3 regions of the Streptomyces sp. NPDC102258 genome follow, and region 3 is predicted to be linked to each of the others. Evidence: predicted binding sites of a transcription regulator. Region 3 holds the regulator's gene; each other region holds the start of a gene.
The links. The regulator HrcA, encoded in region 3, represses chaperone genes, less so after heat shock. The targets are predictions, from matches to a motif close to TTNGCACTCNGNNNNNCNGAGTGCNAA.
Positions count from the first base shown of each region.

Region 1: groL (chaperonin GroEL) is a predicted target of HrcA. The motif match lies at 6,374-6,400, and genes of this name have one in related genera.
Region 2: groES (co-chaperone GroES) is a predicted target of HrcA. The motif match lies at 4,335-4,361, and genes of this name have one in related genera.

Region 1 is NZ_JBVJLO010000012.1:145,406-154,870, forward strand. It holds gene ACZ6ZT_RS21510 (PTS transporter subunit EIIC) at 1-1,507, shown strand, start outside; gene ACZ6ZT_RS21515 (S8 family peptidase) at 1,529-2,713, opposite strand; gene ACZ6ZT_RS21520 (LamG domain-containing protein) at 3,004-3,744, opposite strand; gene ACZ6ZT_RS21525 (phosphoribosylanthranilate isomerase) at 3,788-4,411, opposite strand; gene groL (chaperonin GroEL) at 4,554-6,176, opposite strand; gene ACZ6ZT_RS21535 (cold-shock protein) at 6,534-6,743, opposite strand; gene ACZ6ZT_RS21540 (MoaD/ThiS family protein) at 7,145-7,420, opposite strand; gene thrC (threonine synthase) at 7,455-8,771, opposite strand; SAM riboswitch class I at 8,789-8,946, opposite strand; gene ACZ6ZT_RS21550 (glucosyl-3-phosphoglycerate synthase) at 9,149-9,465, shown strand, end outside.
Region 2 is NZ_JBVJLO010000020.1:71,937-81,401, forward strand. It holds gene ACZ6ZT_RS28045 (LysR family transcriptional regulator) at 1-297, opposite strand, end outside; gene ACZ6ZT_RS28050 (SDR family NAD(P)-dependent oxidoreductase) at 438-1,211, shown strand; gene ACZ6ZT_RS28055 (ester cyclase) at 1,277-1,978, shown strand; gene groL (chaperonin GroEL) at 2,122-3,750, opposite strand; gene groES (co-chaperone GroES) at 3,883-4,191, opposite strand; gene ACZ6ZT_RS28070 (DUF6234 family protein) at 4,468-4,959, shown strand; gene ACZ6ZT_RS28075 (response regulator transcription factor) at 5,038-5,721, shown strand; gene ACZ6ZT_RS28080 (sensor histidine kinase) at 5,711-7,072, shown strand; gene ACZ6ZT_RS28085 (LCP family protein) at 7,160-8,368, shown strand; gene ACZ6ZT_RS28090 (FtsW/RodA/SpoVE family cell cycle protein) at 8,356-9,465, shown strand, end outside.
Region 3 is NZ_JBVJLO010000003.1:279,821-289,285, forward strand. It holds gene lepA (translation elongation factor 4) at 1-457, shown strand, start outside; gene ACZ6ZT_RS06870 (AMP-dependent synthetase/ligase) at 689-2,581, shown strand; gene hemW (radical SAM family heme chaperone HemW) at 2,706-3,938, shown strand; gene ACZ6ZT_RS06880 (DUF3097 domain-containing protein) at 3,971-4,774, opposite strand; gene ACZ6ZT_RS06885 (MBL fold metallo-hydrolase) at 4,803-5,534, opposite strand; gene hrcA (heat-inducible transcriptional repressor HrcA) at 5,713-6,729, shown strand; gene dnaJ (molecular chaperone DnaJ) at 6,730-7,869, shown strand; gene ACZ6ZT_RS06900 (nitronate monooxygenase) at 8,015-9,106, shown strand; gene ACZ6ZT_RS06905 (16S rRNA (uracil(1498)-N(3))-methyltransferase) at 9,103-9,465, shown strand, end outside.

The sequences.
Region 1 (9,465 bases), on a different contig from region 3:
CCTTCCTCTGGTCGGCGGCCCGGACAACATCACCTCCGTCGCGCACTGCATGACCCGGCTGCGCATCGGCCTGCGCGACCGCGCGCTCGTCCAGGACGCGGGACTCAAGGCCCTCCCCGCGGTCCTCGGCGTGGTCGAGGGGGACACGTACCAGATCGTGCTCGGCCCGGGCACCGTCGCCCGCGTGACCCCCGAGTTCGAAGCCCTCGTGGAGGAGGGCCGCGCCCCCGCCGCACCCCCGGCCGCCCCTTCCCCAGCCGCCCCCGCCGCGCCCGCCGCCGACAGCGCGGACACCGCCCCCCGGCCCGTCACCGCCGAGGGACTCGCCGTCCGCGGGGCCGCGTTGAAGGAGGCCCGGAAGGCGCGCAACGCCACTCCGTTCAAGCTGTTCCTGCGCCGCGTCGCGAACGTCTTCGTCCCGCTGATCCCCGCCCTCATCGGCTGCGGCATCATCGCCGGTCTGGGCGGCCTGCTCACGAACCTCGGCTGGGCCCCCGCCCTGGTCCCCGCCCTCGCCGCGATCGGCGGCGGCTTCATGTCCCTGATCGCGGTCTTCGTCGGCTTCAACACCGCCAAGGAGTTCGGCGGCACCCCGGTCCTCGGCGGCGCGGTCGCCGCGATCATCGTCTTCCCCGGCGTCACGAAGATCGACGCCTTCGGCCGGGACCTCTCCCCCAGCCAGGGCGGCGTCCTCGGCGCGCTCGCGGCCGCGCTGTTCGCCGTACAGGTGGAGAAGTGGTGCCGCAAGCGGGTCCCCGAGACGCTGGACGTGCTGGTCACGCCCACCCTCACCGTGCTGGTCTCCGGCCTGGTCACCCTCTTCGGCCTGATGTTCCTCGCCGGTACGGTCTCCAGCGCCATCGGCACCTTCGCCACCCGGCTCCTCGCCACCGGCGGCGCCTTCGCCGGGCTCCTCCTCGGCGGCCTCTTCCTCCCCCTGGTGATGCTCGGCCTGCACCAGGCCCTGATCCCCCTGCACACCACCCTCATCCAGGAGAACGGCTACACGGTCCTGCTGCCGGTCCTCGCCATGGCGGGCGCGGGCCAGGTCGGCGCGGCCCTCGCCGTCTACGTTCGCCTCCCCCGCAACGGCTCGATCCGCGCGACCATCAAGTCCGCGCTCCCGGCCGGCTTCCTCGGCGTCGGCGAGCCGCTGATCTACGGGGTCTCCCTGCCGCTGGGCCGCCCCTTCGTCACCGCCTGCGTCGGCGGCGCGGCGGGCGGCGCCTTCGTCGGCCTCTTCAACCAGCTGGGCGTGGCCTTCGGTTCGACCGCCATCGGCCCCTCCGGCTGGGCGCTGTTCCCGCTGCTGGACGGCACCGCGGGCCCGGGCGCCATCCTCGCCGTCTACGCGGGCGGCCTGCTGACCGGCTACGTCGTGGGCTTCGCCGGGACCTGGTTCTTCGGCTTCACCCGGCAGATGCTGGCCGAACTCGACACCGGCCCCGAGCCGGACCCGGCCGCGCCCGCCGCCGCCGGGCCCGCGAAGGAACCCGTACCGGCGTGAGGCGCGGCGCCGGACCCGGACTCAGAGCCCGTTGGTGAACAGCAGCCGGTTCGGGCTGCCGTCGCTCAGGTTCTCGATGACGTCCTTCGTGGACTTGTCGGCGAGGAAGCCGCGCACCTCGGCCGGCAGGGCGTTCGGGTGCTCGGCCTTGTAGAGGGCCGCGACGCCGGTGACGTGCGGCGCCGCCATCGAGGTACCGCTCAGGTTCACACTGCCGCCGCCCGGCTTCGCCGAGGTGATGTCCTTGCCCGGGGCGTAGATGCCGAGGCACCGGCCCCAGTTCGAGAAGTCGGTCTCCTCGTCGAAGCGGTTCGTCGCACCGACCGTCATCGCGCCGGCGGCCGAGGCGGGCGAGATCTGGCAGGCGTCCCGGTTGTCGTTGCCCGCCGCGACGACCGGCAGCACGCCCCGGTCGGCCACGGCGGTGACGGCGTTGTTCACGGCGGTGGACCGGTCACCGCCCAGGGAGGCGTTCAGGACCGCCGGCTGGTGGGCGTGACCGGCGACCCAGTCGAAGCCCGCGATGATCCCCGACCAGGACCCCCGGCCGTCACAGCCGAGGACGCGCACGCTGACCAGCTCGGCCTTGCGCGCCACCCCGAAGGTGGTGCCGCCGACCGTGCCCGCGACGTGCGTGCCGTGGCCGTTGCAGTCCGCGCCGTCGCGGCCGTCGCCGATCGCGTCGAACCCGCGCACCGCGCGGCCCCCGAAGTCGGGGTGCGCGAAGTCGATGCCGGTGTCCACGACGTACGCGGTCACCCCCTGGCCGCTGCCGTGGGCGCTGAAGTCGTTGTCGAGCGGCAGGAACCGCTGGTCGATCCGGTCCAGCCCCCAGGAGTGCGCGGGCGACATGGCCCCGACCCCCGGCCGGGGCATGGGCGGGGCGCTGACCCGCGCGTCCTGTTCCACGGACGTCACGCCGTAGGCCTCCCGGACGGCCTTCAGCTGCTTTTTGGTGAGGTTCGCGGCGAACCCGTTGATCGCCCGGCCGTAGGTGAACTTCGGCTTCAGACCGAGGGCCTTCGCGAACTCCGCCGGACGGAAGGTCCTGGAGAGGGTGACGATGTAACTGCCCGGGATGGCGTTCGCGGCGGTCAGGAGCGGGGCCGGAGTCGGCTCGGGAACTGCGGCGGAGGCCGTACCGGCCGCCACGGGGGTCAGGGCGAGGACGGCGGCGGCGGTCAGGCGCGCGACGGACAGACGCATGGGGGGAGCTCCCTGGAGTGCGTGTGGATCGGCGTGGAGCGGCCGCGCCCGTCACCGGCGAACGGCTCCCGGGAGGCGGCCCCCTCCTGCATCGGGATCCTCCGGCGGCGGGCTTGAGCCGCCCCCCGCCGCCTGGCCGATCCCCCGGGACCTCCGGGCCCGGCCCGCGCACCCACTCCGGAATCGGTCGTCCCTGGCCGGCACGCCGGGCGGCACCCGCGGCCACGGCCCGGAAAAATTCACCCGTACGGGCGACCAGCGCGGCTTCCGCCGACCACGTGCCGGCCGGCTCAGGCCCGCAGCACCCGCAGCATGGACACCTCGTAGGACATGCGCGTCAGCTCGGGCCCGGGCGCCGGGTGGTAGCGGCCGGCCGAGACCGAGAGGTTGACGATGAGGTACGCGTGCCAGCCGCGCCCCACACCCCTGCGGTCGGAGAAGACGCGCAGGCCGTTGACCCACCAGACGACGGAGCTCCGGCCGAACTCCACCTTCAGGTCGACCCAGGCACCGGGCCGCACGGACGGGTCCCGGTGGTAGCGGTGCGCCTCCCGGACGTGGTTGGACAGCTCCAGCAGGTCGGGGTTGTCGGGGTGGTACTCGAAGACGTCGATCTCCTGGCCGCCGTCGCGCCAGGTCCAGATCGCGGGCCAGGCCCCCGTCTCCACGGGCAGCCGGACGCGGGCCTCCAGCACGTCGCCGGTGCGGACGGTGAACCCCTCGTCGCTGCCCTCGGTGGTGAGCAGCCCGGTGTCCCAGTTCCCGTCGGGGCGCAGGGTGGCCAGGAAGGTCCCGCCGCGGCTGTAGGCGGGGTCGGCGACGAGGTGGTCGAGCTTGTTGTCGCCCGGGTTGACCGGGCCGCCGTCGGGATAGGCCCAGGAGCGGCCGGCCACCCACTGGGTGGTCGAGGCGAAGTCGGCGGTGAAGACGGGGTTACGGGGCGGGGCGAGGCCGGGCAGGCCCCCGCCGCCGCCTCGGGGGGCGAGGCGGCGGGTCAGGCGCCGCAGCCAGCCGAACGTTTCCGGTTCCATGGGGCCGTTCTGCCCGTTCGGCCCAACGCGCACACCGATTTTCTCACGCTGGGTAATCATACGATCGCGCTGCGGTGAGGAAGGCGCGGATCAGCTCGGGGGACTTCACCCCGCGCTCCGCCTCGACCCCGCTGGAGACGTCCACCCCCCAGGCGCGGGTCGCGGCGAGGGCCTCCCGCACGGTCCCCGGAGTGAGCCCGCCGGCCAGCAGCCAGCGCCCCTCGGGGGCGGTGAACTGCGCCGATCCCCAGTTCCAGGGCCTGCCGGAGCCCGGGTCCGGGGCGTCGAGCAGCAGCAGGTCCTCGCCGTACTCGCCGCAGCGCCGGACGTGCTCGGCGGTGGCCCGCAGCAGGGTCCGGCCGGGGGCGCGCAGGGCCTCGTAATGTTCCGGGCCCTCCTCCCCGTGCAGCTGTACGCCGCGTACGCCGCTCTCCTCGGTGAGCCGGCGCACCTCCTCCACGTCCTGCCCCCGGAACACCCCGACGGTCAGCACCCCTTCGGGCACGCGCGCCACCAGCTCCCGCGCGGCGGCGGCGGTGAGGGTGCGCGGGCTGCCGGCCGCGAACACGAACCCGACGGCGTCGGCTCCGGCCGCCACGGCCGCGTCGAGGTCCCGCGCGGTCTTCAGCCCACAGATCTTGACGTACGGCCCACTGCTTGCGCTCATGCCCCGAGTCAACCAAACGCGACCGTGCCGTGGCGATACGTCCCACCAGGCGGGCATGCGGTCCGCACCGTGGAACGCCCGAGGGCGGCACCCCGGTGGGGTGCCGCCCTCGTTCGAGAACAGCCGATCAGCCAGGGGCCGATCAGAAGTCCATGTCACCGCCCGGCATGCCGCCCGGGGCGCCCGCGGCGGCCTTCTCCGGCTTGTCGGCGATGACGGCCTCGGTGGTCAGGAACAGCGCGGCGATGGACGCGGCGTTCTGCAGCGCGGAACGCGTGACCTTCGCCGGGTCGATGATGCCCTCGGCGATCATGTCGACGTACTCGCCGGTCGCGGCGTTCAGGCCGTGACCGATCGGCAGGTTGCGCACCTTCTCGACGACGACGCCGCCTTCGAGACCACCGTTGACGGCGATCTGCTTGAGCGGGGCCTCCAGCGCGAGCTTCACGGCGTTGGCGCCGGTCGCCTCGTCACCGGTGAGCTCCAGCTTCTCGAAGACCGAGGAGGCCTGGAGCAGGGCCACGCCACCACCGGCGACGATGCCCTCTTCGACGGCCGCCTTGGCGTTGCGCACGGCGTCCTCGATGCGGTGCTTGCGCTCCTTGAGCTCCACCTCGGTCGCGGCACCGGCCTTGATGACGGCCACGCCGCCGGCCAGCTTCGCGAGGCGCTCCTGGAGCTTCTCGCGGTCGTAGTCCGAGTCGGAGTTCTCGATCTCGGCGCGGATCTGGTTGACGCGGCCCTGGACCTGGTCGCTGTCACCGGAGCCGTCGACGATGGTCGTCTCGTCCTTGGTGATGACGACCTTGCGGGCGCGGCCGAGCAGGTCGAGACCGGCGTTCTCCAGCTTGAGGCCGACCTCCTCGGAGATGACGGTGCCGCCCGTGAGGATGGCGATGTCGCCGAGCATGGCCTTGCGGCGGTCGCCGAAGCCCGGGGCCTTGACGGCGACGGACTTGAAGGTGCCGCGGATCTTGTTGACGACCAGGGTCGACAGGGCCTCGCCCTCGACGTCCTCGGCGATGATCAGCAGCGGCTTGCCGGACTGCATGACCTTCTCCAGGAGCGGCAGCAGGTCCTTGACCGAGCCGATCTTGGAGTTGACGATCAGGATGTACGGGTCGTCCAGGGACGCCTCCATACGCTCCATGTCGGTGGCGAAGTACGCCGAGATGTAGCCCTTGTCGAAGCGCATGCCCTCGGTGAGTTCCAGCTCCAGACCGAAGGTCTGGGACTCCTCGACGGTGATGACGCCTTCCTTGCCGACCTTGTCCATGGCCTCGGCGATGAGCTCGCCGATCTGGGTGTCGGCGGCGGAGATGGAGGCCGTGGAGGCGATCTGCTCCTTGGTCTCGACATCCTTGGCCTGCGACAGCAGGGCGGCGGAGACGGCCTCGACGGCCTTCTCGATACCGCGCTTGAGGGCCATCGGGTTGGCACCGGCGGCCACGTTGCGCAGACCCTCGCGGACGAGCGCCTGGGCGAGCACGGTGGCGGTGGTCGTACCGTCGCCGGCGACGTCGTCCGTCTTCTTGGCGACTTCCTTGACCAGCTCGGCGCCGATCTTCTCGTACGGGTCTTCGAGCTCGATCTCCTTGGCGATGGAGACGCCGTCGTTGGTGATCGTGGGCGCGCCCCACTTCTTCTCAAGGACGACGTTGCGACCCTTGGGGCCAAGGGTGACCTTGACGGCGTCGGCGAGCTGGTTCATGCCACGCTCGAGACCGCGCCGGGCCTCCTCGTTGAACGCAATGATCTTGGCCATCTGAAGTGGTCCTCCAGGACTGGGGTTCCCCCCGCGCAGCCAGGCGTAAGGGGAGGGTGGATTGCTCCGGACCGCGCCCGCGCCCGCGACGGACGGCCTGCGGAGCCGGCGGTTCCTTCCCGCCGGACCCGTCGGGCCTCACCGACCCGGTCCTCGTCTGAGTAGCACTCTCGACCGGAGAGTGCTAACGCCAATGATTAGCACTCGACCCCCGCGAGTGCAAGCGGCTTCGGGCGATTTTGGACGGCTTCCGGCCGTGCGCCGCGGCGGCGCCACGCACGAGGGGCCCGCATCCCGTGCCGGGATGCGGGCCCCTCGTGGTGTCTGTGCTGGTCGGTGGTCGGTCGCGCTGGGGGCTCAGCCGGCAGCAGCGAGCTTGACCATGTCCGCCTGCGGACCCTTCTGGCCCTGCGAGATCTCGAACTCGACCCGCTGACCCTCTTCAAGGGTGCGGTACCCGTCCATCTGGATGGCGCTGTAGTGGACGAACACATCCGCACCACCGTCGACCGCGATGAAGCCGTAGCCCTTCTCCGCGTTGAACCACTTGACGGTGCCCTGAGCCATGCCTAACTCCCCTATTACTGGCCCTTGCGCGGGTCCGCACTTCGCGGACCCGGGTCAGAACTCGCGCCGGAACGCCTCGACCGCGGCTGAATGTATCCGCACCGGTGCTGTCCGCAACAGGTCATTCCGATGAGAATTCTGGACACGCGGAAACATTGAAATAGAGTGAAAATTTGGCATAGGGCAGGGCAACTCGGACCAGGCAATCTTCACCAAAGCCCCAAACCGCACGCGCATGTTGACTCAATGTCAACCCTCACGGGGCCCGTTCATATGCGGCGGGCAAGAACACCGGAGGGGACTTCCCCAACTCTACCGCGCCCAATCAAGCAGAATTGCCCCCTCCGCTTATTAGCGGAGGGGGCAATTCACTTCACGTCCGCCGCCCGGAGGCGCCGGCGTCAGCCGCCCGCGACGGCCGGGATGATCGAAACGCCGGCGCCGTCCGGCGTCGCCGCCTGCAGGCCGCCCTCGAAGCGCACGTCGTCGTCGTTGACGTAGACGTTCACGAACCGGCGCAGCTTGCCCTGGTCGTCCAGGACCCGCGCGGCGATGCCGGGATGGCTCTGCTCCAGCGACGCGATGACCTCGGCCAGGGTCGCGCCCTCGGCCGGGACCTCGGCGACGCCGCCGGTGTAGGTGCGCAGGATGGTGGGGATGCGGACGTTGACGCTCATGGCGCTACCGCCTTTCCGGGAGACGTGGGAGGGGTCAGGCCAGACCGGCGGCGCGGAACGCGTCCAGGCTGGGGCGGATGGTGGCGCTCTGGCCGCTGTCGGCGGCCACCGCCTCCAGGGTCTTGAGCCCGTCGCCGGTGTTCAGGACCACGGTGGTCAGCGCCGGGTCGAGCTGCCCGTTCTCGATGAGCTTCTTCGTCACGCCGACGGTCACGCCGCCCGCGGTCTCGGCGAAGATGCCCTCCGTCTGCGCCAGGAGCTTGATGGCCTCGACGACCTGCGTGTCGTTGACGTCCTCCACGTAACCGCCGGTGCGCCGCGCGATGTCCAGGACGTACGGGCCGTCCGCCGGGTTGCCGATGGCCAGCGACTTGGCGATGGTGTTCGGCTTCTGCGGGCGGACCACGTCGTGGCCGGCCTTGAAGGCGGTGGACACCGGGGAGCAGCCCTCGGCCTGGGCACCGAAGATCTTGTACGGCTTGTCCTCGACCAGACCGAGCTTGATCAGCTCCTGGAGGCCCTTGTCGATCTTCGTCAGCTGGGAGCCGGACGCGATCGGGATCACCAGCTGGTCGGGCAGCCGCCAGCCGAGCTGCTCGCAGATCTCGTACGCCAGGGTCTTGGAGCCCTCGCCGTAGTAGGGGCGCAGGTTGACGTTGACGAAGCCCCAGCCCTCGCCCAGCGGGTCGCCGATGAGCTCGGAGCAGAAGCGGTTGACGTCGTCGTAGTTGCCCTCGATGCCGACCAGGTCGCCACCGTAGATGCCGGCCATGACGACCTTGCCCTGCTCCAGGTCGTGCGGGATGAACACGCAGGAGCGGAAGCCGGCGCGGGCGGCCGCGGCGCCGACGGCGCCGGCCAGGTTGCCGGTGGAGGAGCACGAGAGGGTGGTGAAGCCGAAGGCGCGGGCCGCCTCCACGGCGATGGCCACGACGCGGTCCTTGAAGGAGTGCGTCGGGTTGCCGGAGTCGTCCTTGACGTAGAGCTTGCCGGTGACGCCCAGTTCCTTGGCCAGGTTCCGCGCGTCCACGAGCTTGGTGAAACCGGGGTTCAGGCTGGGCTTGGCGGCCACGTCCGCCGGGACCGGCAGCAGCGGCGCGTAGCGCCAGATGTTCTCCGGACCGGCCTCGATGGCCGCGCGCAGGGCCTCCGGGTCGCCGAGCGGCAGCTCGTAGGCGACTTCGAGCGGACCGAAACACTCGGCGCAGGCGAAAATGGGGCCGAGCTCGAAGCGGGTTCCGCACTCGCGGCAGGAAAGGCCGGTGGCGGGTCCGAGATCGACGGGTCCCAGATCGGTGGACCGGTCGGTGGATCCGAGATCGGCGGAGGTGGCGACAGTCTGTGCAGCCATGACGGCGAGGCCCTTTCTCCTCATCTTCCCCATGGCGCGCTTCGCCATGAGACGGAATTGGCACCTTCCCTAGCCGGGGACCTCGCGGGAGTACGTTCGTAACGCATCGCGAGAACCGACTGGAGGGTTGCCGGGGCTTCAACGGGCCGTGTCCCTCTGCCCCTCTGGATGAGCGGTATGGCACCGGCACACGCGCTCTGTGGCGCGCCGGTGCGTTTGTCGGCGAGGACCCCGGCATGCGGTGGTCCTTCGCGTTGTTCAAGACTGTAACCGAAGGCCCGGGTGGTTGAGACAGCCGTCCGAACGGCGAGATGGATCACATTTCGGCCCAAAATCACCGACCACCGCCGAGTAACGAGAAGCAGGGAGTGCCGAGAGTGCTGGATGAGGTGGAGCGCTGGCTGGCAGACCGCTCCTGGTCTGCCGCCGACCGACCGCTCGACCAGCTGCTCGACCGGAAACGGGCGGCCGGGACGACGGTCAGCGTGGTGCTTCCCGCGCTCGACGAGGAGGCCACCGTCGGGGAGATCGTCTCGGTGATCCGGCGCGAGCTGATCGACGGCCTCGCGACCCCCCTGGTGGACGAGCTGGTCGTGGTCGACTCCGGGTCCACCGACCGTACGGCGCGGGTGGCGGCCGAGGCCGGCGCCCGGGTGGTGCACCGGGACGCGATCCTGCCGCGGATACCGGCGCT
Region 2 (9,465 bases), on a different contig from region 3:
GAAGGAGACGAGGCGCACCCGCCCGGCGCGCAGCCCGGCGATGGCCGCGACCTCCTCCTCGGCGGCGGTCAGCCCGGCCAGGATCCCGGCGGCGTGCCGCACCAGCGCCTCGCCGGCCTGGGTGAGCCGCATCTCGCGGCCGGTGCGGATCAGCAGCGGGGTGCCGGCCGACTGTTCGAGCGCCTTCATCTGCTGGGAGACGGCGGGCTGGGTGCAGCCGAGCTCGCGGGCGGCGGCGGAGAAGGACCCGGTCCCGGCGACGGCGCGCAGGACCCGGAGATGGCGTGCTTCGATCACCCTTCGAGCATAAGCCAGGCTTTGAGCGCGGCGCCCATCTCCGGCCGCCCCTTTGAGCAGCGCCAGTCAGGCCCGCCCGGGCCATACCCGTGTACCCGGCAGCTACATACGGCCGCCGTGGCGGCGGCTAGGTTGCGCACATGACGACTGCGTTGATTACGGGATCCACGGCGGGCATCGGCGCCGCCTTCGCCCGGCGGCTGGCCGCCCAGGGACACAACCTCGTGCTGGTGGCCCGCGACACCAAGCGGCTGGCCGAGCAGGCCACCGAACTGCACGACCGGCACGGCATCGAGGCGGAGGTGCTGGCCGCGGACCTCTCCACGGAGCAGGGCATCACGGCGGTCGAGAGCCGCCTCGGCGACCGTACGCACCCGGTCGACCTGCTGGTCAACAACGCGGGCTTCGGCAACAAGGGCCGCTACCTCGAAGTGTCCATGGCCGACGAGCTGACCATGATCAAGGTGCACATCGAGGCGGTGCTGCGGCTGACCTCGGCCGCGACCGCGTCGATGCGCTCGCGCGGGCGCGGCGGCGTCGTCAACGTGGCCTCGGTGGCCGCCTTCGTCCCGCGCGGCACCTACGGCGCGAGCAAGGCCTGGGTGGTGCAGTTCACCCAGGGCGCCGCGAAGGACCTCGCGGGTTCGGGCGTGCGGCTGATGGCGCTGTGCCCGGGCTTCGTGCGGACCGAGTTCCACGAGCGGGCGGGCATGGGGACCGACAACATCCCCGGCTGGATGTGGCTGGACGCCGACAAGCTGGTGGCCGCGGCCCTGGCCGACCTGGCGCGCGGCAAGACGGTGTCGATCCCGGACCCGCGGTACAAGGCGCTGATGAGCGTGGTGAAACTGACGCCGCGTGCGCTGCTCGGCGGCGTGTCCTCCCGTACGGGCCGCAAGTACGGGCCCCAGTAACCCCGCCGATCGGGTGAAACCTCCCTAAACTGGATGCGTCCCATCCACCCGCGGGAGGCGACGCGATGACATTCGTACAGGTGATCGATTACGAGACGACGCGGTTCGAGGAGATGAACGCGCTCATCGACCGGTACGCGGAACAGACCAGCGGCCGGCGCACCGTCACGCACACCATGATCGGCCGGGACCGGGACGCGCGCACGCACTTCCTCGACCTCGTCGAATTCCCCTCCTACGAGGAGGCCATGAGGAACTCTCAGCTGCCGGAGACGGACCGGATGTCCCAGGAGATGGTCGCCCTCTGCGAGGGGATGCCCACCTTCATGAACCTGGACGTGGTCCGGGACGAGTACCTCAACAAGCTGGTCGCGAACCGTTTCTTCGAGGACATCGCGGTCAAGGGCGACTTCGACGTCATCGAGGAGTGCGTCGCGTCCGGCTACGTCAGCCACGACATGATGGACACGGAGGGCCGCGGCAACGGCCGGGACGGGCTGCGGCGGACCATCTCGATGTGGCGCGACGCGTTCGACTTCACCTTCTCCACGACCCTCCAGCTCGCCGAAGGGGACTGCGTCACCACGCTGTGGGACTTCCGCGGCACCCACCGGGGCGAGTTCATGGGCCTGGCGCCGACCGGCCGGGAGGTCACCATGTCGGGCTCCACGACCTGCCGGATCGAGAACGGCCAGATCGCGGAGGACTGGTGGTACTACGACGCCCCCGGGCTGATGCGGCAGCTGGGCACGACCACCCCCGGCTGACCCCGGGATACGGTCGCGCCGGATACGCGAGAGGCCCTGGTCACCACCGCTCGGCAGCGGTGACCAGGGCCTTCTCACACGTCAGACGTCGTCGGACGGGTCAGACGGGTCGGACGGGTCAGACAGGTCGGACGGCGTCAGCCTCAGTGGCTGTGGCCGTGACCGTGGCCGTGACCGGCGTCGGCCTCGTCCTCGGCCGGCTTCTCGACGACCAGGGTCTCGGTCGTGAGCAGCAGGGAGGCGATGGACGCGGCGTTCTCCAGCGCGGAGCGGGTGACCTTGACCGGGTCGATGACGCCGGCCTTGACCAGGTCGCCGTACTCGCCGGTGGCGGCGTTGAAGCCCTGGCCCTTGTCGAGCTCGGCGACCTTGGAGGTGATGACGTAACCCTCCAGGCCGGCGTTCTCGGCGATCCAGCGCAGCGGCTCGACGGCGGCGCGGCGGACGACGGAGACGCCGGTGCCCTCGTCGCCGGCCAGGCCGAGGTTGCCCTCCAGGACCTTGACGGCGTGGACGAGCGCGGAGCCACCGCCGGAGACGATGCCCTCCTCGACCGCGGCGCGGGTCGCCGAGATGGCGTCCTCAAGGCGGTGCTTCTTCTCCTTGAGCTCCACCTCGGTGGCGGCGCCGACCTTGATGACGCAGACGCCGCCGGCGAGCTTCGCCAGGCGCTCCTGCAGCTTCTCGCGGTCCCAGTCGGAGTCCGTGGACTCGATCTCGGCCTTGATCTGGTTGACGCGGCCCGCGACGTCAGCGCTGTTGCCGCCGCCGTCGACGATGGTCGTGTCGTCCTTGGAGATGGTCACGCGGCGCGCTGAACCGAGGACGTCCAGACCGGCCTGGTCGAGCTTGAGGCCGACCTCCTCGGCGATGACGGTGGCACCCGTGAGGGTGGCCATGTCCTGGAGCATCGCCTTGCGACGGTCGCCGAAGCCGGGGGCCTTGACGGCGACCGCGTTGAAGGTGCCGCGGATCTTGTTGACGACGAGGGTGGAGAGCGCCTCGCCCTCGACGTCCTCGGCGATGATCAGCAGCGGGCGGGAGCCGCCGGCCTGGATGACCTTCTCCAGCAGGGGCAGCAGGTCCTGGATCGAGGAGATCTTGCCCTGGTTGATCAGGATGTACGGGTCGTCGAGGACGGCCTCCATACGCTCCTGGTCGGTGACCATGTACGGGGAGAGGTAGCCCTTGTCGAAGGCCATGCCCTCGGTGAACTCCAGCTCCAGGCCGAAGGCGTTGGACTCCTCGACGGTGATGACACCGTCCTTGCCGACCTTGTCCATCGCCTCGGCGATGAGCTCGCCGACCTGCGAGTCCTGCGCGGAGAGCGCGGCAACGGCGGCGATGTCGGACTTGTCCTCGATCGGGCGGGCGGTCGCGAGGAGCTCCTCGGACACGGCCTTGACCGCGGCGTCGATGCCCTTCTTCAGGGCGGCCGGGGAGGCACCCGCGGCGACGTTGCGCAGACCCTCGCGGACCAGCGCCTGGGCCAGCACGGTGGCGGTGGTGGTGCCGTCACCCGCGATGTCGTTGGTCTTGGTCGCCACCTCCTTCACCAGCTGGGCGCCCAGGTTCTCGTACGGGTCGTCCAGCTCGACCTCGCGGGCGATGGTGACACCGTCGTTGGTGATGGTGGGAGCGCCGAACTTCTTGTCGATGACGACGTTGCGGCCCTTGGGGCCGATCGTCACCTTGACCGTGTCGGCAAGCTTGTTGACGCCGCGCTCGAGGGCGCGACGGGCGTCCTCGTCGAACTTGAGAATCTTCGGCATGGGAGCGGTTCAGCCCTCTCGTTGCGATCCCCGGCCGCTCACCGCGACCGCCTGGAACGAACTACGCCCCTCGCCGCCCGGCATCAGCAGGGGTGACCAGGGGCGTAGCTCAAACAAAACTGAAGAAGTGTCTTACTTCTCGACGATCGCGAGCACGTCGCGGGCCGAGAGGACGAGGTATTCCTCGCCGCTGTACTTCACTTCGGTGCCGCCGTACTTGCTGTACAGCACGATGTCGCCGACGCTGACGTCCAGCGGGAGACGCTGGCCGTCCTCGAAGCGACCCGGACCGACCGCGAGGACGACGCCCTCCTGGGGCTTCTCCTTCGCGGTGTCCGGGATGACCAGGCCGGAGGCCGTGGTCTGCTCGGCGTCGAGCGGCTGGACCACGATGCGGTCCTCAAGCGGCTTGATGGCAACCTTGGAGCTGGCGGTCGTCACGATCCGACCTCCCCCTTCGGAGATCCGGGGTTAACTGTCTGGGGTGGCGACCAGGTCGATCCGTCGTCGCGGGTGCCGAACCTACCTGTCGCTGCGTTGGCACTCACCAGTGGCGAGTGCCAGGTGCGACACTATTCCGGTGATTAGCACTCGGTCAAGCGGAGTGCCAATTCAGCTCGGCGCGGCGTCGCGTTCCAGCCGCGCGGCGAGGGTGCGGGGCCGGTGTGAGTACCCGTACTCAGGCGGTGGCGGGCGCACCGGGACGACACTGCGGGCATGACGACGACGGGGACATCCGGGGGGACCTCGGGCGAGCCGCCCGGGGGGACGCCCGGCGAGACACCCGGCCGGACACCCGGCGGGCGCGGCGGGAGCGACTGGGCCGCGGACATCGCCGGCGCCCTGCTGCTGACACTGCTGGAGGCGGGCGCCCTCGCCCTCGGCCTCTTCTACGCGGTCTTCGCCGCCTGGGACGCCTCCGGCGACGGGCCCGGCAGCGGGCGCGGAGCCGTGCTCTGGGTCCTGGGCGGGCTCGTACTGGCGGCCCTGATCGCCGCCGTCCTCTCCGGCCGCGCCTTCCGCCGCCGCGCGCCCGTCACCGGATGCGTGCAGGCCCTGGTGTGCGCGGCGATCCTGGCGGGCACCGCGGCCATCGCCGTCCAGTCCCGCGACCAGCCGCGGCCGGAACCCGCGCCGACGTCGACGTACCGGGGGACGTACGGGCAGTGCTTCAGCGGCGGGGACACCCACGAATGCCGGGGCGGGTGATCCGGCGGGCGACCGGCCTACCGCCCGGCGGGCAGTTCGGCCGGATGTGATCGTTGGGCGGTATGTGACAGTTGAGCCGTGCGCATCCTCGTGGTCGAAGACGAAGAGAACCTGGCCGAGTCCCTCCGCCAGGGCCTGTCCGCCGACGGCCACCGCGTCGAGGTCGCCCACGACGGCCACCGCGGCCTGGAACTGGCCCTCACCGGCGGCCCGTACGACGCGGTGCTCCTGGACCTGATGCTCCCCGGCCTCGGCGGCGCCGAGATCTGCGCCCGGATGCGGGCCCACGGCGACCCCACCCCCGTCCTGATCCTGACCGCCAAGGACGGCGAGTACGACGAGGCCGAGGGCCTGGACGCGGGCGCCGACGACTACCTCACCAAACCGTTCTCCTTCGTCGTGCTCGGCGCCCGCCTGCGCGCCCTCGCCCGCCGCGCCGCCGCCCCCGAACCCACCGTGCTGCGCGCCGGCGACCTGGTCCTCGACCCGCAGGACCGCCGCTGCCGGCGCGGCGACCAGGACATCGAGCTCACCGCGCGCGAGCTCGGCGTACTCGCCTGCCTGATGGAGCGCCCCGGCCGGGCGGTCGCCAAACAGGACATCCTCGACGAGGTCTGGGAGGCGCCCCACGGCATCGACCCCAACATCGTCGAGGTCTACGTCTCCTCCCTGCGCAAGAAGATCGACGTCCCCTTCGGCCGCCGTTCCATCCTCACCGTGCACGGCACCGGCTACCGGATGGCACCCGACGGTGGTCGGTAGCGTCCGCGCCCGGGCCGCCCTGGCCGCCGCGCTCGCGATGGGCGCCGTCCTGGCCACCGGCGGGCTCTGGCTGTTCACCCTCATGCGCTCCAACCTCCTCGACAACACCACCGGCCGCACCGAGCTGGCCGCCCGGAAGGCGGCCGCCCAGATCGACACCCGGACCCTCCCGCCCGGCGGCCGACTGCCCGCGCCCGAGAGCGGGGTCGACCTGGTCCTCGTACGGGACGCGGCCGGGCGGACGGTGGCCACCAGCGGCGGCCCGCAGGACGTCCCCGGCCTCACCACGCTGCTCCCCGCGCCCGGCCAGGACTCCCGCACGACCGTGCTGCCGCCCGCGCGCCCCGGCGCGGAACGGCGCGCGGCCGTGGTGGTCACCACCCCGGGTCCGCCCGGCGCGCACGACCCGCGCGCCCCCTACGCCGTGTACGCGATGACCGTGCTCGGCGACGTCGACGACGCCACCCGCGCCACCGCCCTCGGGCTCCTCGGCGGCGCGCCCCCGCTGATCGCCTTCTCGGCGGCCCTGGCCTGGTGGGTGACCGGGCACGCGCTGCGCCCGGTCACCGCGATCCGCACCGAGCTGGCCGCCGTCACCGCGAGCGAACTGGACCGGCGCGTCCCCGACCCGGGCGGCGCCGACGAGATCGCCCGGCTGGCCCGGACCGTCAACGACACCCTCGACCGGCTGGAGCGCTCCGACGCCCGGCAGCGCCAGTTCACCGCCGACGCCTCGCACGAACTGCGCAACCCCCTGGCCGCCGTCCGCGCCCGGCTGGAAGTCGCCCTCGCCCGGGAGCGCCCCGACCGGGAGTCGGTGGCCGCCGCGCTGACCGACACCGAGCGGCTCCAGCGGATCGCCGCCGACCTGCTGCTGCTGGCCCGGCTCGACGGGGGACCCGCGCCGCGCCCCGCCGAACCCGTCGACCTGGCGCTGCTCGCGGCGGAGGACGCGGCCCGGCGGCCCGCGCCCCGGGTGCCGCTACGGGTGGACGCGCGGGTTCCGGTACCGGCGCACGGGGATCCGGCGCGGCTGGAGCGGGCCCTGGCCAACCTGGTCGACAACGCCCTGCGGCACGCCCGTACCGGGGTCGTGGTCCGGGCCGCCGCCGAGGACGGCTGGGCGGTGCTGGAGGTGACCGACGACGGACCGGGCATCCCGGAGGCGGACCGGGACCGGGTCTTCGAGCGGTTCGTACGCCTCGACGCCGACCGGGGCCGCGCCGGCGGCGGCACCGGGCTGGGCCTGGCCATCACCCGGGAGATCGCGCGGGCCCACGGGGGCGACGTACGCGCCCTGGCGGCGGACGGGGAGGGGGGCGCGCGGGTGCGGCTGCGGATCCCGGGGTGAGGGGACGGCGGGGGCCGGGGTGGCGGGGTGCCGGGGTGCCGCCGTGCTCAGGATTCCTTCAGGGGGGTTGCGCCAGCATCGACTGGCATGAGCGCGCATCGCAGGAAGACCAGCCGCCGCAGGCCCTCGCCGCGGCGGACCGGCCGGACGCTGCTGATCACGGGCTGCGCCCTGACGGTGATGGCGGGCGGTGGCGCCTGGTACCTCTACCGGGACCTGGCGTCGAGCATCGGCAGCTCCCGGGCCCTGGACGGCGCCGAGAAGTCGGCGCACGGGGACGTGAACATCCTGCTCATCGGCCTGGACAGCCGCCGCGACCAGAACGGCGACCCGCTGCCGAAGGAGGTCCTCGACCAGCTGCACGCGGGCAGTTCCGACATCGGCGGTTACAACGCGAACACCATGATCCTGCTCCACGTACCGGGTGACGGCGGCCAGGCCAAGGCCTTCTCGATCCCGCGCGACGACTTCGTGGACATACCCGGCCACGGCAAGGACAAGATCAAGAAGGCGTACGGGCTGGCGAAGGCGGCGACGGAGGACCGGCTGTCGGTGCGGGGCGTGACGGACCACCGGCAGCTGGAGCGGGAGGGGCGCGAGGCGGGCCGGAAGGCGCAGATCGACACCGTACGGAGTTTCCTCGGCGTCCCGGTCGACCACTTCGCCGAGCTGAACCTGGCCGGTTTCTATCACCTCGCCGATGCGCTGGGCGGCGTACCGGTGTGTCTGAAGCACCCCGTGAAGGACAAGTACTCGGGCGCCGACTTCCCGGCGGGCCGGCAGGAGCTGAACGGCAGGGAGTCCCTGGCCTTCGTACGGCAGCGGCACGGCCTGGACGGGGGCGACCTCGACCGGACGAAGCGGCAGCAGGCCTTCCTGGCGGGCGCGACGCAGAAGCTGAATTCGGCCGGGACCTTCACGGATCCGGTGAAGCTGCTGAAGCTGATCGACACCGCGAAACAGGACGTCGTGACGGACGCGGGCTGGGACCTGCTGGGGTTCGTGAAGCAGGCGAAGAACCTGTCCGGCGGGAAAGTGCGGTTCACGACACTTCCCGTGGAGGGGTTCGGAAGGAACCATGGGGAGGACATCAACGTCGTAGATGATATGAAGATAAAGCGCCTCATTGCAGAGCAGATCGGGCCCCAGACCGCTGCCACCCCCAGTGCACCGGGCGCCTCGTCTCCCTCACCTGCTTCACCTGCTTCACCTGCTTCACCTGCGGCGTCACCGCCCTCACCCGGGGAACCACGGCCCGGCAGCATCGACGGCGGCGGCATCCCGTGCGTGGACTGAGGCCCCTGACGGTGTCGGGCGCCCGCCGCCGCACCGAAGCCCTGCTGCTCCTCTTCGTCGTCGGCATAGCGGTTTTCGGCCATGTGAGCGCCGGGCTGGCGATGAACGGGGAGCTGCCGCAGCACCTCACCAGCTTCGTCATCAGCATGACGCTGCTGTCGCTGGTGGGGCATCTGGGCATCCGCCGGTTCGCCCCGTACGCGGACCCGCTGATCTTCCCGTTGGCCATGCTGCTGACCGGGCTCGGCCTGGTGCTGATCCACCGCCTCGACCAGGGGTACATCGAGCGGTTCGGATCCGACGCGAACGCGCCCGGCCAGCTGATGTGGACGGTGGTCGGGGTCGCCGCCTGCATCCTGGTGGTGGCGCTGCTGCGCGACCACCGGCTGCTCCAGCGGTTCATCTACATCACCATGGCCGTCGCGCTGGTGCTGCTGATCGCGCCGGCGTTCTTCGGCGCGGACACGTACGGGGCGAAGCGCTGGATCATCCTGTTCGGCTTCTCGGTCCAGCCCGGCGAGTTCGTGAAGATCATGATCGCGATCTTCTTCGCGGGCTACCTGGTCGTCCACCGCGATTCCCTGGCCCTGACCGGCCGGAAGTTCCTGGGCATGCGGCTGCCGCCGATGCGGCAGCTCGGGCCGATCGTCACGGTGTGGATCGTGTCCATGCTGGTGCTGGTCTTCGAGCGCGACCTGGGTACGTCGCTGATCTTCTTCGGCGTCTTCGTGGTGATGCTGTACGTGGCCACCGAGCGCACCAGCTGGATCGTGTGCGGGCTGCTCATGGCGGCGGTGGGCGCCTTCGCCGTCGGGTCGACCGAACCGCACGTGAAGGCCCGCGTGGCGGCCTGGCTGGAGCCGCTCTCGTACTACTGGGAGAACCGTCCGCCGGGGGTCACCTCCGACCAGTCGGCGCAGGCCCTGTTCAGCTTCGGCACCGGCGGCGTCTCGGGCACCGGGCTGGGCATGGGCCACCCGGAACTGATCAAGTTCGCGGGCCGCAGCGACTTCATCCTCACGACGGTCGGCGAGGAACTGGGCCTGGCCGGCGTCATGGCCGTCCTGCTCCTCTACGCCCTCCTCGTGCAGCGGGGC
Region 3 (9,465 bases):
CTTCGACTTCTTCGACCAGCTGAAGTCCAAGACGCGCGGTTACGCCTCCCTCGACTACGAGCCCACCGGCGAGCAGTCCTCCAGCCTGGTCAAGGTCGACATCCTGCTGCACGGCGACAAGGTCGACGCCTTCTCCGCCGTCACGCACAAGGACGCCGCCTACGCCTACGGCGTGCGCCTGGTCGCCAAGCTGCGCGAGCTCATCCCGCGGCAGGCCTTCGAGGTGCCGATCCAGGCCGCGATCGGCTCCCGGGTCATCGCCCGCGAGACCATCCGCGCCATCCGCAAGGACGTCCTCGCCAAGTGCTACGGCGGTGACATCTCCCGTAAGCGGAAGCTGCTGGAGAAGCAGAAGGAAGGCAAGAAGCGGATGAAGATGGTCGGCTCCGTGGAGGTCCCGCAGGAGGCCTTCATCGCCGTCCTCTCCAGCGACGAGTCCGGCGCCAAGAAGAAGTAACCGGCCGCTGACCGACCGTACGAAAGGGCCCACATGCACACGCATGGGGGCCCTTTTCGTTATGAAGCGGCTGCTCGGGGCCCCTTACGCGGCGGGCGCACGGCCTTTACGCTGATCACTGCTCGATGGTTACTCGCCAGTTCGAAAGTGCCGGTCCCCCCGCCGGCGCCCCCGCCCGTCCCTAGCGCCCCCACGCCCACGCCCCGCGCGTGGACCGGTCCGGAGGATGTCGTGAGCGACACACAGACCATGATCGAGAACCGCCCGCCCACCGTGGCGGCCCTCTTCCTTGAGCGCGTCGCCGCCACGCCGAACGCGGAGGCCTACCGCTTCCCGGTGCCCGCGGCCGGACCGGAGGGCGGCCCCGACGACTGGAAGTCGCTCAGCTGGGGGCAGGCGGCCGAACGGGTCTTCGCCATCGCCGGCGGCCTGATCTCGCTCGGGCTGAGCTCCGAGGAGCGGGTCGCGCTCGCCTCCGACACCCGGGTCGAGTGGATCCTCGCCGACCTCGGCGTGATGTGCGCGGGCGGCGCGGTCACCACGATCTACCCCAGCACCAACGCCGAGGAGTCCTCGTACATCCTCGCGGACTCCGAGAGCCGGGTGATGATCGCCGAGAACGCGGCCCAGCTGGCGAAGGCGCGCGAGCGCCGCGCGGGCCTGCCGGACCTCGCGCACGTGGTGGTCATGGAGGCGGCCGACGCGGTCGCCGCCGAGGGCGACCCGGAGGGCTGGGTGCTCTCCCTCGCCGAGCTGGAGGAGCGCGGCAACGCCTACCTCGCCGAGCACCCCGAGGCGGTCAGGGAGCGGATCGCGGCCATCACCGCCGACCAGCTCGCCACCCTCATCTACACCTCCGGCACCACCGGCCGCCCCAAGGGAGTCCGCCTGCCGCACGACAACTGGTCGTACATGGCCAAGGCCACCGTCGCGACCGGCCTGATCACCCAGGACGACGTCCAGTACCTATGGCTGCCGCTGGCCCACGTCTTCGGCAAGGTGCTGACCTCCGGACAGATCGAGGTCGGGCACGTCACCGCCGTCGACGGCCGGATCGACAAGATCATCGAGAATCTGCCGGTCGTCCAGCCCACCTACATGGCGGCCGTCCCGCGCATCTTCGAGAAGGTCTACAACGGCGTGGCCGCCAAGGCCCGGGCCGGCGGCGGCGCCAAGTACAAGATCTTCCAGTGGTCGGTGGGCGTGGCCCGCGAGTACGCCAAGGTCACCCAGGACAACTTCCGCCGCACCGGCCAGGCCACCGCGCCCTTCGGCCTCGCCACCAAGCACAAGATCGCCGACGCGCTCGTCTACTCCAAGCTCCGCGAGGCCTTCGGCGGCAAGCTGCGCGCCGCCGTCTCCGGCGCCTCCGCCCTCGCCCCCGACATCGGCTACTTCTTCTCCGGCGCGGGCATCCACATCCTGGAGGGCTACGGCCTGACGGAGTCCAGCGCGGCCTCCTTCGTCAACCCCGGCGAGGCCTACCGCACCGGCACCGTCGGCAAGCCGCTGCCCGGCACCGAGGTCCGCATCGCCGACGACGGCGAGGTCCTGCTCCGCGGCCCCGGCATCATGCAGGGCTACCACGGCCAGCCCGACAAGACCGCCGAGGTGCTGGAGAGCGACGGCTGGCTGCACACCGGCGACATCGGCGAGCTGTCGCCCGACGGCTACCTGCGCATCACCGACCGCAAGAAGGACCTGATCAAGACCTCGGGCGGCAAGTACGTCGCCCCGGCCGAGGTCGAGAACCAGTTCAAGGCGATCTGCCCGTACGTGTCGACGATCGTCGTGCACGGCGCCGACCGGAACTTCTGCTCCGCCCTGATCGCCCTCGACGAGCCGGCCATCCTGGTCTGGGCCTCCGAGAACGGCCTGGAGGGCAAGACGTACCAGGAGGTCCTGGCGGCGCCCGAGACCAGCCGCCTGGTCGAGACGTACGTCCAGACCCTCAACGAGGGCCTCCAGCGCTGGCAGACGGTCAAGAAGTTCCGCCTCCTGCCCCGCGACCTGGACGTCGAGCACGGTGACCTGACGCCCAGCCTCAAGCTGAAGCGGCCGGTGGTCGAGCGCGAGTTCAAGTACCTCATCGACGAGATGTACGAGGGCGCCCGCGAGGCCTGACCGGCCGGGCCGTCCGGCCCGGGACCGCGCGCCCGGCCGGGGCCCGGCCGGGGCTCGCCGGGCCGTCCGGCCGCCCCGGGCCGGACGCGTAAACGACCATGGGGCGGTGCGGGACAATGGGTCCATGCCTTCCGCACTGCCCGACGGTGAACCCATGCCCGAAGACGGCTCGCTGCCGTCGCACGCCCTGGCGGGTGCCGGGGACCGGCCGCTCGGGTTCTACCTGCACGTCCCGTACTGCGCGACGCGCTGCGGCTACTGCGACTTCAACACCTACACGGCCACCGAGCTGCGGGGCACCGGCGGCGTGCTCGCCTCCCGGGAGAACTACGCCGACACCCTGATCGACGAGGTCCGCCTGGCCCGCAAGGTGCTCGGCGACGACCCCCGGGCCGTGCGTACCGTCTTCGTCGGCGGCGGCACGCCCACCCTGCTGCCCGCGCGGGACCTCGTACGGATGCTCGCGGCGATCCGGGACGAGTTCGGGCTGGCCGAGGACGCCGAGGTGACCACCGAGGCCAATCCGGAGTCCGTGGACCCGGCGTACCTGGCGGAGCTGCGCGCGGGCGGCTTCAACCGGATCTCCTTCGGCATGCAGAGCGCCCGGCAGCACGTCCTGAAGGTGCTGGACCGCACCCACACCCCCGGACGCCCCGAGGCCTGCGTCGCCGAGGCCCGCGCGGCCGGCTTCGAGCACGTCAACCTGGACCTGATCTACGGCACCCCGGGCGAGAGCGACGACGACTGGCGGGCCTCCCTGGCCGCCGCCCTCGGCGCCGGGCCGGACCACATCAGCGCCTACGCCCTGATCGTCGAGGAGGGCACCCAGCTGGCCCGCCGGATCCGCCGCGGCGAGGTCCCGATGACGGACGACGACGTCCACGCCGACCGGTACCTGATCGCGGACTCCGTCATGGCCGAGGCCGGGTACTCCTGGTACGAGGTCTCGAACTGGGCCACCACCGAGGCCGGCCGGTGCCTGCACAACGAGCTGTACTGGCGCGGCGCCGACTGGTGGGGCGCGGGCCCGGGCGCCCACTCGCACGTCGGCGGGGTCCGCTGGTGGAACGTCAAGCACCCCGGCGCCTACGCGGCGGCCCTGGCCGCGGGCCGCTCCCCGGGCGCGGGGCGCGAGCTGCTGTCGGCGGAGGACCGCCGCGTGGAGCGGATCCTGCTGGAGCTGCGCCTGGCCGACGGCGTCCCGCTGTCCCTGCTGGCCCCGGCCGGCCTCGCCGCCTCCGCGAAGGCGCTGGCCGAGGGGCTGCTGGAGGCGGCTCCGTACGAGGCCGGGCGCGCGGTGCTGACCCTGCGCGGCCGGCTCCTGGCCGACGCGGTGGTGCGCGACCTGGTCGACTGAGGGGCCCTGCGGCTCGCGGCGCCCCGCCCTGGCTAGGCCGGGGCCGTGACGAAGTCGATCAGTTCCTCGACGCGGCCCAGCAGGACCGGCTCCAGGTCCTTGTACGAGGACACGCGCGACAGGATGTGCTGCCAGGCGGCGCCGGTGTTCGGGGGCCAGCCCAGGGCCCGGCAGACGCCCGTCTTCCAGTCCTGGCCGGGCGGGACCACCGGCCAGGCCGGGATGCCGAGCGCGGACGGTTTCACCGCCTGCCAGATGTCCACGTACGGGTGGCCCACGACCAGCACGTCCGGGCCGGCCGCGGCCGCCGCGATCCGGGACTCCTTCGAGCCCGGCACCAGGTGGTCCACCAGCACGCCGAGACGGGCGTCCGGGGCCGGGGCGAAGCCGGCCACCACCGACGGGAGGTCGTCGACGCCCTCCAGGTACTCCACGACGACCCCCTCGACGCGCAGGTCGTCGCCCCAGACCCGCTCCACCAGCTCGGCGTCGTGGCGGCCCTCCACGTAGATCCGCCCCGCCCGCGCCACCCTGGCCCGCGCCCCGGGCACGGCGAGCGAGCCCGACGCCGTGCGGGCGGGCGCGGCGGGCGCCCGCGAGGGGCGCACCAGGGTCACGGCCGCGCCCTCCAGCAGGAAGCCGGCCGGCTCCATGGGGAAGACCCGCCGCCGGCCGAAGCGGTCCTCCAGGGTCACGGTGCCCGCCTCGCAGCCCACCACGGCCCCGCAGAAGTCGGTGCCCGCCACCTCGACCACCAGATCGGGGTCCGCGGGCACCTCGGGCACGGCCCTGGCGCGCTTCCACTGCGGGGTCAGGTCGGGGGAGTACTCACGCATCCGGCCGACGATAGGAGAGCGGCCCCGCTCACGCCCCCGACACGCCGAACCGGGCCGCCAGTGTGGCGCGTTGCCCACGGACGAAGCCGGCGTCGACCACCGCTCCGTGACCCGGCACGTACAGCGCGTCGTCCCCTGCCAGCGACAGCAGCCGGTCCAGGGCGGCGGGCCACTGCCCGGGCACGGCGTCGGGGCCGGCCTGCGGTTCGCCCGACTCCTCCACCAGGTCCCCGCAGAACACCACCTCCCGCTCGCCCGGCACCAGCACCGTCAGGTCGTGCTGCGAGTGGGCCGGCCCCACGTTGGCCAGCAGCACCTGGACGCCGCCCAGCTCCAGCGTCCGCTCGCCCGACACCAGGTGCTCCGGCGCCCGCAGCAGCTCCACCGCCCCGGCGGCCTCCGCCTCGTCCAGACCGTGCGAGACCGCGCCGCGGCGCAGTTCCTCGCGGCCGCCCGGGGTCGCCAGGAGCCGGTCCAGGCCGACCGCCGCGTAGCACTGGGCGCCCGAGAAGGCCGGAGCGCCCAGCACATGGTCGAAATGTCCGTGCGTGAATGCGATATGGGTCACGCGCCGACCGGTCAGCCGCTCCGCCTCGGCCCGGATCCCGGTCCCCTCGCGCACGCTCGAACCGGGGTCGACCAGGAGCACCGACTCGTCCCCCACCACCAGCCCCACGGTGCAGTCCCACACCGGAAGCCGTCGTCGTCCGGCCCGTCCGGTCAGCCGTTCCCAGCCCGCCTCTTCCCAACGTACGTCCATGCGGCGACGCTACCCTGGCGGGCCACCCTTGCCCGCCCCGTACCGCCCACCCGTACACTGACCGGGGGATCTCTGGCACTCGGGTGCGCAGAGTGCCAACGAGGGGCCGGGGAAGCCCGGCCGACGCACAGTGAACGACCGACCGACGACCGACCGACCGCATCCGGAGGTGTGCGCGATGCTCAGTGAACGCAGACTCGAAGTGCTGCGCGCCATCGTCCAGGACTACGTCGGGACGGAGGAGCCGGTCGGCTCCAAGGCCCTCACCGAGCGGCACCGGCTCGGCGTCTCACCCGCCACCGTGCGCAACGACATGGCCGTGCTGGAGGAGGAGGGCTACATCGCCCAGCCCCACACCAGCGCCGGCCGGATCCCCACCGACAAGGGCTACCGCCTCTTCGTCGACAAGCTCGCCGGGGTCAAGCCGCTGTCCACGCCCGAACGCAGGGCGATCCAGAACTTCCTCGACGGCGCCGTCGACCTCGACGACGTGGTCGGCCGCACGGTGCGCCTGCTCGCGCAGCTCACCCGGCAGGTCGCCGTCGTCCAGTACCCCTCGCTGACCCGCTCCACCGTCCGGCACGTCGAGCTGCTGTCGCTGGCCCCGGCCCGGCTGATGCTCGTACTGATCACGGACACCGGGCGGGTCGAGCAGCGGCTCGTCGACACCCAGACCCCCTTCGGCGAGACCTCCCTCGCCGATCTGCGGGCGCGGCTCAACAGCCGGGTCGTCGGCCGTCGGTTCACCGACGTGCCGCAGCTCGTGCAGGACCTTCCGGAGTCGTTCGAGACCGACGACCGGGCGACCGTCAAGGCCGTCCTGGCGACCCTCCTCGAAACGCTGGCGGAGGAGGCGGAAGAGCGGCTGATGATCGGCGGCACGTCCAACCTCACCCGCTTCGGACATGATTTCCCCCTGACGATCAGGCCGGTGCTCGAAGCGCTGGAGGAACACGTCGTGCTCCTCAAGCTGCTGGGCGAGGCCAGTGAGTCGGGGATGGCCGTACGCATCGGCCACGAGAACGCCTACGAGGGACTCAACTCCACGTCGGTCGTCTCGGTCGGCTACGGTTCGGGCGGCGAAGCAGTCGCCAAACTCGGCGTGGTCGGACCGACCCGCATGGACTACCCCGGAACGATGGGAGCGGTACGCGCAGTGGCACGTTACGTCGGACAGATCCTGGCGGAGTCGTAAGTGGCCACGGACTACTACGCCGTTCTCGGCGTGCGCCGCGACGCATCGCAGGACGAGATCAAGAAGGCCTTCCGGCGGCTCGCCCGCGAGCTGCACCCGGACGTCAATCCCGATCCCAAGACGCAAGAGCGCTTCAAGGAGATCAACGCCGCCTACGAGGTCCTCTCGGACCCGCAGAAGAAGCAGGTCTTCGACCTCGGCGGCGACCCGCTGTCCTCCTCGGGCGGCGGCGCGGGCGCGGGCGGCTTCGGCGCCGGCGGCTTCGGCAACTTCTCCGACATCATGGACGCCTTCTTCGGCCAGGCCTCGCAGCGCGGACCGCGCTCGCGCACCCGCCGCGGCCAGGACGCCATGATCCGTCTGGACCTGGAGCTGGACGAGGCCGCCTTCGGGACGACCAAGGACATCCAGGTCGACACGGCCGTCGTCTGCACCACCTGCTCCGGCGAGGGCGCCGCCCCCGGCACCTCCGCGCAGACGTGTGACATGTGCCGCGGCCGCGGCGAGGTCTCGCAGGTCACCCGGTCCTTCCTGGGCCAGGTCATGACCTCGCGCCCCTGCCCGCAGTGCCAGGGCTTCGGCACCGTGGTCCCGACCCCGTGCCCCGAGTGCGCGGGCGACGGCCGGGTCCGCTCCCGCCGCAGCCTGACGGTCAAGATCCCGGCCGGCGTCGAGAACGGCACCCGGATCCAGCTCTCGGGCGAGGGCGAGGTCGGCCCCGGCGGCGGCCCCGCCGGCGACCTGTACGTGGAGATCCACGAACTGCCGCACCCGACCTTCCAGCGCCGCGGGGACGACCTGCACTGCACCGTCACCATCCCGATGACGGCGGCGGCGCTCGGCACCAAGTGCCCGCTGGAGACGCTGGACGGCCTGGAGGAGATCGACATCCGGCCCGGCACCCAGTCCGGCCAGGCGATCCCGCTGCACGGGCGCGGCGTCACGCACCTGCGCGGCGGCGGCCGCGGCGACCTCATCGTCCACGTCGAGGTCACTACTCCCGCCAAGCTCGACGCCCCGCAGGAGGAGCTGCTGCGCCAGCTCGCGAAGCTGCGCGGCGAGGAGCGCCCGACGGGCCAGTTCGCCCCCGGCCAGCAGGGCCTCTTCAGCCGGCTGAAGGACGCCTTCAACGGCCGCTGAGCCCGGTACGACAGCACGTACGAGCCCGGTCCGGGGACGCCCCGGACCGGGCTCCGTGCTTCCCTCACGGCGGGAGGGAAGCGGACTATGCCAGGCGAATTGCCGTGATTCGGTGCGGTGCGCCGGACGTGGCACGATGCAGTCCATGTCCTCCGCACCGAACGGTCTCCACCCGTACCCGATCGTGCAGGCTCCCATGGCGGGCGGCGTCTCCTGCCCGCCCCTCGCCGCGGCCGTGTGCGAGGCCGGCGGACTCGGCTGCCTCGCCGGCGGCTACAAGACCGCCGACGGCATGTACCAGGAGATCAAGCGGCTGCGCGGACTCACCCGCCGCCCCTTCGGCGTCAACCTCTTCCTCCCCCAGACCGGCTACGTCGATCCCGCCGCCATCGAGACCTACCGCGGCCAGCTCGCGGGCGAGGCCAACTGGTACGGGGTCTCGATCGCCGAGGAGGACACCCTCGGCACCGGCGACGACGGCTACGAGGCCAAGCTCGCCATCCTGCTGGAGGACCCGGTCCCGGTCGTCTCCTTCACCTTCGGCTGCCCCGTGCCCGAGGCCCTCGCCCGGCTGCGCGCGGCCGGTACGCGCACCGTCGTCACCGTGACCTCCGCCGACGAGGCCCGCACCGCCCAGGCGGCGGGCGCCGACGCCGTCTGCGTCCAGGGCGTCGAGGCCGGCGGCCACCAGGGCACCCACCGCGACGACCCGGAGACCGACGGCACGGCGGGCGTCGGCCTGCTCGCGCTGGTCACCGAGGTACGGGAGGCCGTGGCGCTCCCGATCACCGCCGCGGGCGGCCTGATGCGCGGCGCCCAGATCGCAGCGGTGCTCGCGGCGGGCGCCGAGGCGGCGCAGCTCGGCACGGCCTTCCTGGCCTGCCCGGAGTCCGGCGCGCACCCCCTGCACAAGCGGGCCCTGACCGACCCGCTGTTCGGGCACACCGAACTCACCCGGGCCTTCTCCGGGCGCCCCGCCCGGGGCCTGGTCAACCGCTTCATGCGGGAGCACGGACCGTACGCCCCGGCCGCCTACCCCCAGGTCCACCACATGACCGCGGGACTGCGCAAGGCGGCCGCCGAGGCGGGCGACCCGCAGGGCATGGCCCTGTGGGCGGGGCAGGGCCACCGGCTGGCGCGGGCGCTGCCCGCGGCGCGGCTGGTGGAGGTGCTGGTGGCCGAACTGGCCGAGGCGCAGCGCGCGTTGAAGGTGTTGCAGATGAGGAGAGCGTCATGACGGCCCCGGTGTTCGTGGTCGAAGAGGTCCCCGCGGGGCCGCAGTACGTACTGGACGGCCCCGAGGGCCGGCACGCGGTGTCGGTCAAGCGGCTGAACCCGGGCGAGGAACTGGTCCTCACCGACGGCCGCGGCCGCTGGGCGGAGGCGGTCGTCACGGCGGCGGAGGGCAAGGACCGGCTGGTCGTCTCCGTCTCGGGGACCGCCGAGGAGCCCGAGCCGGACGTACGGATCACCGTGGTGCAGGCGCTGCCGAAGGGTGACCGGGGCGAGGTGGCGGTCGAGACGATGACGGAGACCGGCGTCGACGCCATCGTCCCCTGGCAGGCCTCCCGCTGCATCACCCAGTGGCGCGGCGAG